One region of the Bacillus sp. 2175 genome, then DNA from elsewhere that is predicted to be linked to it. Evidence: riboswitches for the same ligand, from Rfam matches in the RefSeq annotation. Region 1 holds a riboswitch; each other region holds the start of a gene.
What was found. Region 1 has a riboswitch for S-adenosylmethionine ahead of ACXKY9_RS24770 (methionine ABC transporter ATP-binding protein). Riboswitches for the same ligand answer to the same signal wherever they lie in the genome.
Positions count from the first base shown of each region.

Region 2: another riboswitch for S-adenosylmethionine. It lies ahead of ACXKY9_RS26985 (bifunctional O-acetylhomoserine aminocarboxypropyltransferase/cysteine synthase); the one in region 1 lies ahead of ACXKY9_RS24770 (methionine ABC transporter ATP-binding protein).
Region 3: another riboswitch for S-adenosylmethionine. It lies ahead of ACXKY9_RS15880 (hypothetical protein); the one in region 1 lies ahead of ACXKY9_RS24770 (methionine ABC transporter ATP-binding protein).

Region 1 covers NZ_CM173819.1:4,737,894-4,741,173, forward strand. The annotation lists gene ACXKY9_RS24765 (methionine ABC transporter permease) at 1-349, opposite strand, end outside; gene ACXKY9_RS24770 (methionine ABC transporter ATP-binding protein) at 342-1,367, opposite strand; SAM riboswitch class I at 1,546-1,653, opposite strand; gene ACXKY9_RS24775 (hypothetical protein) at 1,779-2,123, opposite strand; gene ACXKY9_RS24780 (thioredoxin family protein) at 2,276-2,584, opposite strand; gene ACXKY9_RS24785 (toprim domain-containing protein) at 2,588-2,932, opposite strand.
Region 2 covers NZ_CM173819.1:5,171,934-5,175,213, reverse strand. The annotation lists gene ACXKY9_RS26990 (chloride channel protein) at 1-932, opposite strand, end outside; SAM riboswitch class I at 1,254-1,358, shown strand; gene ACXKY9_RS26985 (bifunctional O-acetylhomoserine aminocarboxypropyltransferase/cysteine synthase) at 1,451-2,749, shown strand; gene metA (homoserine O-acetyltransferase MetA) at 2,733-3,280, shown strand, end outside.
Region 3 covers NZ_CM173819.1:3,046,612-3,049,891, reverse strand. The annotation lists gene ACXKY9_RS15890 (YwiC-like family protein) at 168-890, shown strand; gene ACXKY9_RS15885 (hypothetical protein) at 921-1,112, opposite strand; SAM riboswitch class I at 1,235-1,333, shown strand; gene ACXKY9_RS15880 (hypothetical protein) at 1,434-1,691, shown strand; gene ACXKY9_RS15875 (SWIM zinc finger family protein) at 1,954-2,343, shown strand; gene ACXKY9_RS15870 (NAD(P)H-dependent oxidoreductase) at 2,367-2,942, shown strand; gene ACXKY9_RS15865 (hypothetical protein) at 2,939-3,280, shown strand, end outside.

The DNA of each region.
Region 1 (3,280 bases):
GAAGTGCAATTTCGACCATTCTCGCGTAGAATGGTGCGGCTCCAATAATTAAAGCCGGCAGAGCTGCACTTGCTCCAAGAATTGTTCCAAGAAGAATCTTTGTAAATGGGATTAATAAAATAATTAAAATGATGAACGGTATAGAGCGGAATATATTTACGAATGCTCCAATCACCGTATTAATTGATTTGTTTTCCCATAAATTATCTTTTGCTGTCATGAAGAGTAACAATCCTAAAATTAGTCCTAAAACAAATGTCGCAAGGGCTGCGATTGCCGTCATATATAACGTTTCACCAGTTGCTTCTAACATTTGATTCCAATCAACATTTGCGAGTAACTTATCCATGTGCAATCACCTCCAGCTCTACTTGATCTTGATGAATTCCTTCTATTGCTTGCTGGATCGCTGTTTCCTCACCATTTAAATGAACAACTAAACTACCGTAAGAACCGTTATTCGTTTGTGCAATATTTCCTTGCAAAATGCTAACTTCTATATCACTGCGTTGCATTAATCGTTGAAGCACTGGTCTTTCTACAGCCTCACCGATAAACTGCAAACGAATTACTTTTCCATCTGGATATTTTTCAATTAAATTTTCAATTGTTTCATTTGTATCTTCAGAATCTGTTAACTGCTGTACAAATCGTTTCGTAATATCTTGCTTCGGATTACGGAATACATCAAGTACTGGACCTGTTTCTACAATCTTTCCTCTCTCCATTACCGCCACTCGGTTACAAATCTTTCGAATCACGTGCATTTCATGTGTAATGAGTACAATTGTTAAACCAAGACGCTTATTAATGTCTAATAGTAAATCTAAAATTTGATCTGTCGTTTCCGGATCAAGAGCTGACGTTGCTTCATCACATAAAAGCACTTGTGGATTGTTAGCTAATGCTCTTGCAATCCCGACGCGTTGCTTTTGTCCTCCACTCAGCTGAGATGGGTACGCGTCTCCTCTTCCTTCTAATCCAACAAGATGAATTAATTCATCAACACGTTTTCTTCTCTTCGCTTTATCAACACCTGCAATTTCAAGTGGAAACTCAATATTTTCACGTACAGTTCGTGACCAAAGTAAGTTGAAGTGTTGAAAAATCATTCCGATTTCTTGTCTTGCCTTACGAAGTTCACTTCCTGTAATTGCTGATATAACACGATTCGCAATTGTAATTTGGCCAGAAGTCGGTTTCTCTAACTGATTAAACAATCTGATTAACGAACTTTTTCCAGCGCCGCTATATCCAATAACACCAAATATTTCGCCTTTTTCTATTTTTAAATTGGCGTTATCTACAGCAGTGACATCACCGCTTTTCGCCTTATATATTTTCTTTACGTTCTCTAATAGAATCATGATGTTCACCCCTTTTTTGTTTGGATCGACTCCGCAATTTTTTATTTTTAATGCGTGTAGTCCAATGTTATCATTACTTTTATTATTTGAATGTCCTCCACATTCAAACAATAAAAAAACCTTTCTGCTTTAGAGAAGCAGAAAGGTTTATATGCGTATATAACAACATTATCCCTCTCTCTCATCTCTCAAAGCATTCGCTTTGCAGGAATTGGCACCATTTCAACATAAGTTGACGGTTGCCGGGCTTCACAGGGCACAGTCCCTCCACCTCTCTTGATAAGAGAAATCAGATTCAATTTTCGTCTGATTTGAAATTTATGAAATTGTCTATATTTTATGACTTGAATTGTATCAATATACACTCACCATGTCAACAGAAATTTTCGCAAAAAATGAAACTTCAGAATTTTAAGCACCTACTGACATCGGTTTACATATATGAAACATCGATTCCACTAATAACATCGTTCGGTACGTTCCTGAATATTGTACACGTCCATCGTTCATTAACATTTGCAATCGTACATTTCCATTCACCAATTGTTCTATATCCTTTTCATCTAAGCAAATGATTTGTTCCGTTCCTCTTTCCTCATGTACCAGCTCTATATAATCTCTTGAAATTTGTAACGAACAACTTTCATCTCCAAAGCGAAAATTAACAGTTTTTTCTTCTTGTCTTAAAAGCGGTTCTAAATGATATTGACCATTAGCGTAATTTACAAATGATTGAAGCAAAGAATATAATCTCACCCTAAATCACATCCTTCATATCACTTTCTATTACATACCATTCCCTCTCACTAAAGAGCAATCCTGTTATTTTCGCTCGACAAATACTGTATCCACCCTGCATCTCGACATATTTCCCAAGAAATATGTCGAGGCGGCAAAAATTTTGCCGCCTACTTTAATTCCGTATATAAATATTCAACCGAATGAAATGCGTATATCTTCTTCATCAGTGTCCCATTTTCAAAAACAAGTAAACAAGGTACACTTTCAATCCCATACTCTTTCGCTAAATACGGAGCATAATTTAAATCTAACATCCCAATTTTGAGGCCTTCAATTGTCATCTCAACAACTGTTAACATCTTTTTTGCTAATTGGCATGTTCCACACATTGGAGTATATACATATAATACTGTTTTTTCTTCGTTCTCTATTAGGGCTGTAGCTTCGGCTCCTGTCCAATCAATCACTTCTATCATTCCTTACCGTAAATATTCTGTATAAACGTCAATGTCGGCTCCCCATAATACATTTGCTAAGTGTGTAGATGGCGCAGTTGCCACTTCTCGGTACGAGCGATCAATATAGATATGCTCGGCTTGCGGAAATTCTTTTCGAAATTGTTTCCTTAACTTTTCTCCAGCATCATCAGCATCCACTAGCACATACACTTCCTTATCAAAAAACTGATCAACGAGCTCATCCATTTTCGACAAACCAATTGTACCATTTGTACAAACAATTTCCACCGGTTCACGAATAATAGATTCAATCTTTCTTCTATCTGATGTACCTTCTACAATAATGACTTTTTCTACATAAATCATATGTCATCACCCGATCACCATATACTATATAACCTTGAACTTAGTATATAGTATATTCGTTATTTTCATGTTGTTTCCTGTTTATTTTTGCAAAAGAAAAGCGGAAGCGGCTCGTTTAGAACAGGAGGGCATTGGAACTCCTGAACTAGAGGCGCCTTTTGCCTCAAGTGAAGGAGTGAAATGACCGACTGTTCTAGCCGCTGGAGCTAGACAACGAAAAGCGGAACCGACTGTTTAGCCCTGTTGGCTAAGGTTCTTTCGTACAGAAGACGCTTTTTGTCTTCTCGTACGGAAGGTTCTTAGACATGAAGGGCTAGGAGGTGGAGCTGGACAATGAAAAGCGCAAGC
Region 2 (3,280 bases), 430 kb from region 1:
AAAATCCCTGAAAGAAGTAGTATCCAAAAAGATAAATGGCTCCATTCAACAACTAATTCTTTTAATTGATGCTCACCTGAAAATAATGTGTACGGAAGAAAAGTTCCCGCAATTCCTAATAAAATACCACCGATAATTCCGAGTGTCAGTTTGTATTCCCTAAAAGGGTGAATTAACTTCTCTAATGTGAATTCTAACTTGAAATAAAAGAAACCAACTATAGCACCGATACTAGCAAGTGGAAGAAATGCGATCCATTCATTGAATGAAAGTGCACCTTCCCCGAAATCAACAATAAAGGATCCACGATTATCGAGTTTACTCAGTAGTAAATAAACAGAAAAACCTGCGAAAGTAGTAGCTAAGTATACAATCGCCTTTTTTCCTTTAGAAAAAGCAGCAATTTGTTCCCCCTCATTTTCATTTGGTGCTAAATAACCGAATAATGGTGCGTTAAAAATGACACTTAAAGTAGCTCCAATTCCGATCTCGGTTAGCTCATTCATACTCTTTAAGGCAAATTTAAAGCGATCCCCTACCCATGTGCACAGTCCGCCTATAATTCCAACTAGTGCGGCTTCTGGACCAAGACTAGCACCGAAAATTAAAACAATAATCGCTGTTAAAGTAGCCTGATGGACAAAGCGATATTCGATTCGACCAGTTTTTTTATATTCAGCCATCACTTCAGGCATAAGGCGTGGGTATGTACCGAAATGTTTTTGTGATAGACCAACAAGGACCCCGCCAATTATTGTTACGCAAAGGGTGTAATAAGAGGGAAAAGAGAGAACTTCAGGCAAGTATCCCCAAATAAAGTGGATTCCAATATTTATTGTGACTAAAAATAACCAGACTGTAGCTCCTACTATAGATCCTAGAAGAATGCCATATAGAGCAAGTATGTACTGCATATCTTTTTTATTTGTCATGTTATACCTCCGTTATGTAAATCTTAGTAGGTAAAAAAGTGAAATATACTAGTGAAAAATGGATTGAATATATATAGTATCTTTTTGAGGAGATGGCCTATTCAACATATAGGTTAACTTTAGGGGAATTTGAATTTATAGGTTAAATTACTTATTTAATTTTATAGACTGATTTGAGGTTTTTAAAGGTCTTTTTTGAAATAGACTAGAATATATTTCTTTTGTTGCTTTATATGAAACTGTTAACATTTATTTTAGAACATTCAGAAAAACCGTTTGACATTAGGAAATTATTGCTATAAAATCAACGGTAATTGCATAGTCTTATCAAGAAAAGGTGGAGGGACAGGCCCGATGAAACCTTGGCAACAGCCGTATAACGGAATTGTGCCAAATCCTGCAGGTAGTAATCCTGAGAGATAAGAAAGAGCCTTTAGAGCGTGTTTTCAAACTGCTCCTTTCTTGTTTTCAGGAAAGGGGCAGTTTTTTATTTTGTATAAAAGAAAGGAGAATGAGAGATGGGAGAATCATGGGGAAAAGGAACAATTTGTGTGCAAGGTGGCTATACGCCAAAAAATGGTGAACCACGTGTTTTACCACTTTATCAAAGTACAACATATAAATACGATACTTCAGATGATTTAGCAGCCCTATTTAACTTAGAGGCAGAAGGATATATTTATACACGTATTGGAAACCCTACTCTAGCCGCATTTGAGCAGAAGTTATCAGATTTAGAAGGCGGTGTAGGAGCTGTTGCAACGGCTTCTGGGCAAGCAGCTATTATGCTCGCAGTTTTAAATATTTGTAGTAGTGGGGATCATTTACTTTGTTCTTCAACGGTTTACGGGGGAACGTTTAATTTATTTGGAGTGAGTTTGCGTAAACTGGGCATTGATGTTACGTTCTTTAATCCAAATTTAACGGCAGATGAAATTACGGCGCTTGCTAATGACAAGACGAAACTTATCTATGCAGAATCGTTAGGAAATCCAGCGATGAATGTTTTAAATTTTAAAGAATTTTCAGCTGCTGCTAAAGAATTAGAGGTACCTTTTATCGTTGATAATACATTAGCAACTCCTTATTTATGCCAGGCGTTTGAACATGGGGCAAATATTATTGTTCATTCTACGACGAAGTATATCGATGGGCATGCGAGCTCCTTAGGCGGTATTGTAATTGACGGTGGAAACTTTGATTGGACAAATGGAAAGTATCCTGAACTTGTTGAACCAGATCCAAGTTATCACGGTGTAAGTTACGTTCAAAACTTTGGTGCAGCAGCGTATATTGTGAAAGCACGTGTTCAGCTATTAAGAGATTATGGAAATTGTATGAGCCCATTCAATGCATATATTAGCAATATTGGCTTAGAAACATTGCATTTACGAATGGAACGTCATAGTGAAAATGCTCTTGCAGTTGCTAAGTGGCTTGCTAATCATGAACGTATTGAATGGGTGAATTATCCGGGCTTAGATAGTAATGAAAATTACTCATTGGCACAACAGTACTTGAAAAAAGGTGCTAGTGGTGTTTTAACTTTCGGTATTAAAGGCGGATTAGAAGCAGCAAAAGAATTTATCGCAAATGTAAAACTAGCAACTCTTGTAACACACGTAGCTGATGCACGAACTTGCGTTATACATCCTGCTAGTACGACGCATAGACAATTAAATGCTGAAGATCAGCGTTTAGCTGGTGTTACATCTGATTTAATTCGTTTATCAGTTGGTATAGAAGATGTTTCTGATATTATTGCAGATTTGGAAGCAGCTCTAGTTGGGGGCAAAACACATGCCGATCATAATTGATAAAGATTTACCGGCTCGCAAAGTGTTACAAAAAGAAAATATTTTTGTAATGACGAAGGAGCGAGCGGAAACACAAGATATACGCGCTTTGAAAATTGCTATATTAAATTTAATGCCAACGAAGCAAGACACAGAGGCACAATTACTTCGCTTAATTGGAAACACACCGTTACAATTAGATGTTCATTTGCTTCATATGGAATCACATCTATCTCGTAATGTAACGCAAGAACATTTAACAAGCTTTTATAAAACGTTTCGTGATATTGAAAATGAAAAGTTTGATGGGCTCATTATTACAGGAGCGCCAGTGGAGACCCTTGCTTTTGAAGAGGTAGATTATTGGGAAGAGCTTAAACATATTATGGAGTATTCAAAAACGAATGTAACATCTACGCTCCATATTTGCTGGGGAGCACAGGCTGGCTTGTACTATCATTATGGTGTTCCAAAGTATCCCCTTAAGGAAAAAATGTTCGGTGTATTTGAACATGAAGTTTGCGAGCAACATGTGAAATTGTTACAAGGATT
Region 3 (3,280 bases), 1.7 Mb from region 1:
TAAGGTAGGGTCGCGACTTACATATTCGTTTGCCTCTTTCATGCTTCTTACATACTGTAAGGAGCATTTTTTTGTCAAAAAATCGATTTAATATACATCCGTTATTATATAAAATTATTTGTATAATGGTAGGTGAGAACTTTTTTCAAAAGGGAGGTGTATAGTTAATGAAGTTAGTTATTCCGAAGCAACATGGTGCATGGGCTATGCTTGTTATTCCTTTTTTATTAAGTGTCATACTTGGGAAACCTACTATTTATCATATTCCATTGTTTTTAGCGTGGTTTTTTATCTATTTAGCCACGTATCCATTTCTTACGTACATAAAGCAAAGACGAAAAAAAGAGTTTTTACAAGCTGCCATTGTTTATTTCAGTATTGCGTTCCTATTTGGGATGATTTCTTTATTATATGAGTGGCGAATTCTTTTATTCGTAATAGTAATGATTCCATTATTTATAGTGAATATGTATTACGCTCGTCAAAAAAATGAAAGAGCACTATTAAATGATATTTGTGCGATTATTGTGTTTTGTATCGGTGGATTAATTAGTTATTACTTTTCAATGAAGCAAATCGGTCATACAGCTATATTCATTGCACTTATTTCATTTTTATACTTTTTAGGTAGTACGTTCTATGTGAAAACGATGATTCGTGAAAAAAATAACCCGAAGTATCGTCTTATATCTTGGGGATATCATATCGTATTAACGATAATCATATTTGTGATTAATCCCTGGTGTTCTCTTATTTTTATACCAAGTGCCATTCGAGCAATTGTGTTGTATGGCAAAAAAATTTCTATTATAAAAGTAGGAATTTTAGAAATTGCTAATTCTGTATATTTTTTAATTATAACGGCAATAATTATGAAGTATGCCATTTGAAAAAACTTCCCATCAATTGATGGGAAGTTTTTAATCTTTTTCTAAAATGTGAACGGTGTACTCGCAACGTTGAATAGCTTGTTCAACAGCATAAAGTGATTGTTCAATACGAGCGCGATTAAAATCTTTTTCAACTGTTTCGAGCGCTTCTTCTAAACAATTTTTAGCTTCTTGTAATGATTGAAAAGAATCTTGTACATATCCGCGAGCATTTTGATGCATTTCATAATCCTCCTTGCGTGTTCGTATATGGGTAGTATGAACAGTAAGGAAGAAAATATAATTTGTTATATTTATTTGACAATTAAAGTGGAATTACGTATAGTAAGAATTAAGTGAATATTTTCTTATCCAGAGAGGTGGAGGGACTGGCCCGATGAAACCCAGCAACCGCGATGCAGGTGCTAATTCCAGCAGAACATATTTGTTCTGGGAGATAAGACGAAGATATATACGTAACTTCTTCTTATCGGAGAGGTTTTTTTATTGCAAAAAAACCGATTACGAAAATTTATATTAAGAAGAAAGGGGTTGCGCATTACTGTGACACTCGAAAAATACGTAAAACTGCGTAGTACAGTTTATGAATATATGATAGAGCAAGATAAGCCGATATCATTGTTAGATATTCAAGAACATATCGTTTCGCATCATGAAGGAAAATTCACGAAAAAGATGTTGCATCAATTTTATTTATCAAGATTATTAGACGAACTAAAACTGGATGGGAAAATTACATTAGCTGATGAATATCTCTATGCTGAAAAAGGGGTATTGTATAAGGCGAGAAAAGGGAGCTAAGCTCTCTTTTTTTCTTAAAATAACGGAGTATGTAGAGTAAAAGACTGCTAAAGCAGCCTGATACAGGGAATGGTGTTGAGTGTGTAGTGTCAAAAATTGAATGTGCCTGAAAGAGGCAATTCATATCGGCTGCAAATGAAAAGAGACACCTTCGCCGAATAGGTGTCAGTCGTTTTGTCATATAGACTTGCTATTTGACAGTTATTAGAATAACATACAGGATTTTTGAAGTCAAAAGGGAATTAAAGGAAGGGGTACAATTATGTACGCTTACTTATTAAAAGATATAACGAAATGGATCCCAAAGTACATTGTAGATAAGGGATATGAATATTATGAAGATGGACATGTAGAAGATGTTGAAATACATGATAAAAAAGTGTTTGCTTTCGTTACTGGAAATGCAGGAAATTATGAAGTAGTTATCGATCTCGAAGATTTTTCAGAAAGTAGCTGCAAATGTCCATATGAGAATCTTTGTAAGCATATGGCGGCAGTTGTTTATGATATTCAAGGTGCTGGTGAGAGTGCAGTTAAAGAGAAACTGAGAGATTTAGAAAAAGAAGAATTACTTATATTATTGAATCGATTATTGCAAAGTTCGAAAAACGTACAGATTGTAGAGAAGATGTTAAAGAAGGGGAAACTTTAACGTATAGAGGGAGTTGTTATGTAGTGAACGTACTAATTGTATACGCTCATCCTAATCCTTCAAGTTTTAACGCGGCGATTTTAAATCATGTGCAAAAAGGACTACCGGAAACAAATCATTCAGTTACGCTGCTTGATTTATACAAAGAACAATTTGATCTAGTCCTCGTATTTAATGAAGAGAAGAAAAGACGTGATTTAGTAAATGAAGAAGAAACAGCTCGGTACAGAACGTTAGTAGAAGAAGTAGATACACTTTTATTCATCTATCCAATATGGTGGTGGGGGATGCCAGCAATTTTAAAAGGATTTATCGATCGTATTTTCGTAGCTGGATTTGCTTATAAATATGAAGGGGCTCTGCCGAAAGGATTATTGCAAGGGAAAAAAGCATGGGTTATTAATAAGTTAGACTCGCCCCTATGGTACGTCGCATTGTTATATCGATCAGCAGATTGGATTATGATGAAGAGAGGTGTTTTACGTTTTTGTGGCATTCGCAATATAAAACGGTCAGTGTTTCAATCTGTGAAAAAGAGTAAAGTATCAAAGCGTGAAAAATGGTTATTACAAATAGAAGAAAAGGCTCGTACATTATGAATGAAGTTGACTGTATTATAAACTGTGTTCAGTATGATGGCGAACTTTTTCGGAAGTATGTTACGCGTTTACTTCAATTGAAAAAATGTAGCGAAACATTTCAGCAAATTCAAATAGAGTTAAGAAATGATTATTTAATAAGAGGAATTTGTGAAAGAGAAGTAGATGAGATAGTACGGGGAAGTAAAGAATATGAAACATATTTTCTTCCTAAAGCGTTACAGTGGAATTTTTTGAGTGAACATCCACACTTAATCGGAAAAATTTGCGAAGATTTTTTTGCATTTGAGTCATTACATCTTACGGAGATAGAGTGGGAGAAGATTATAAATTGCATG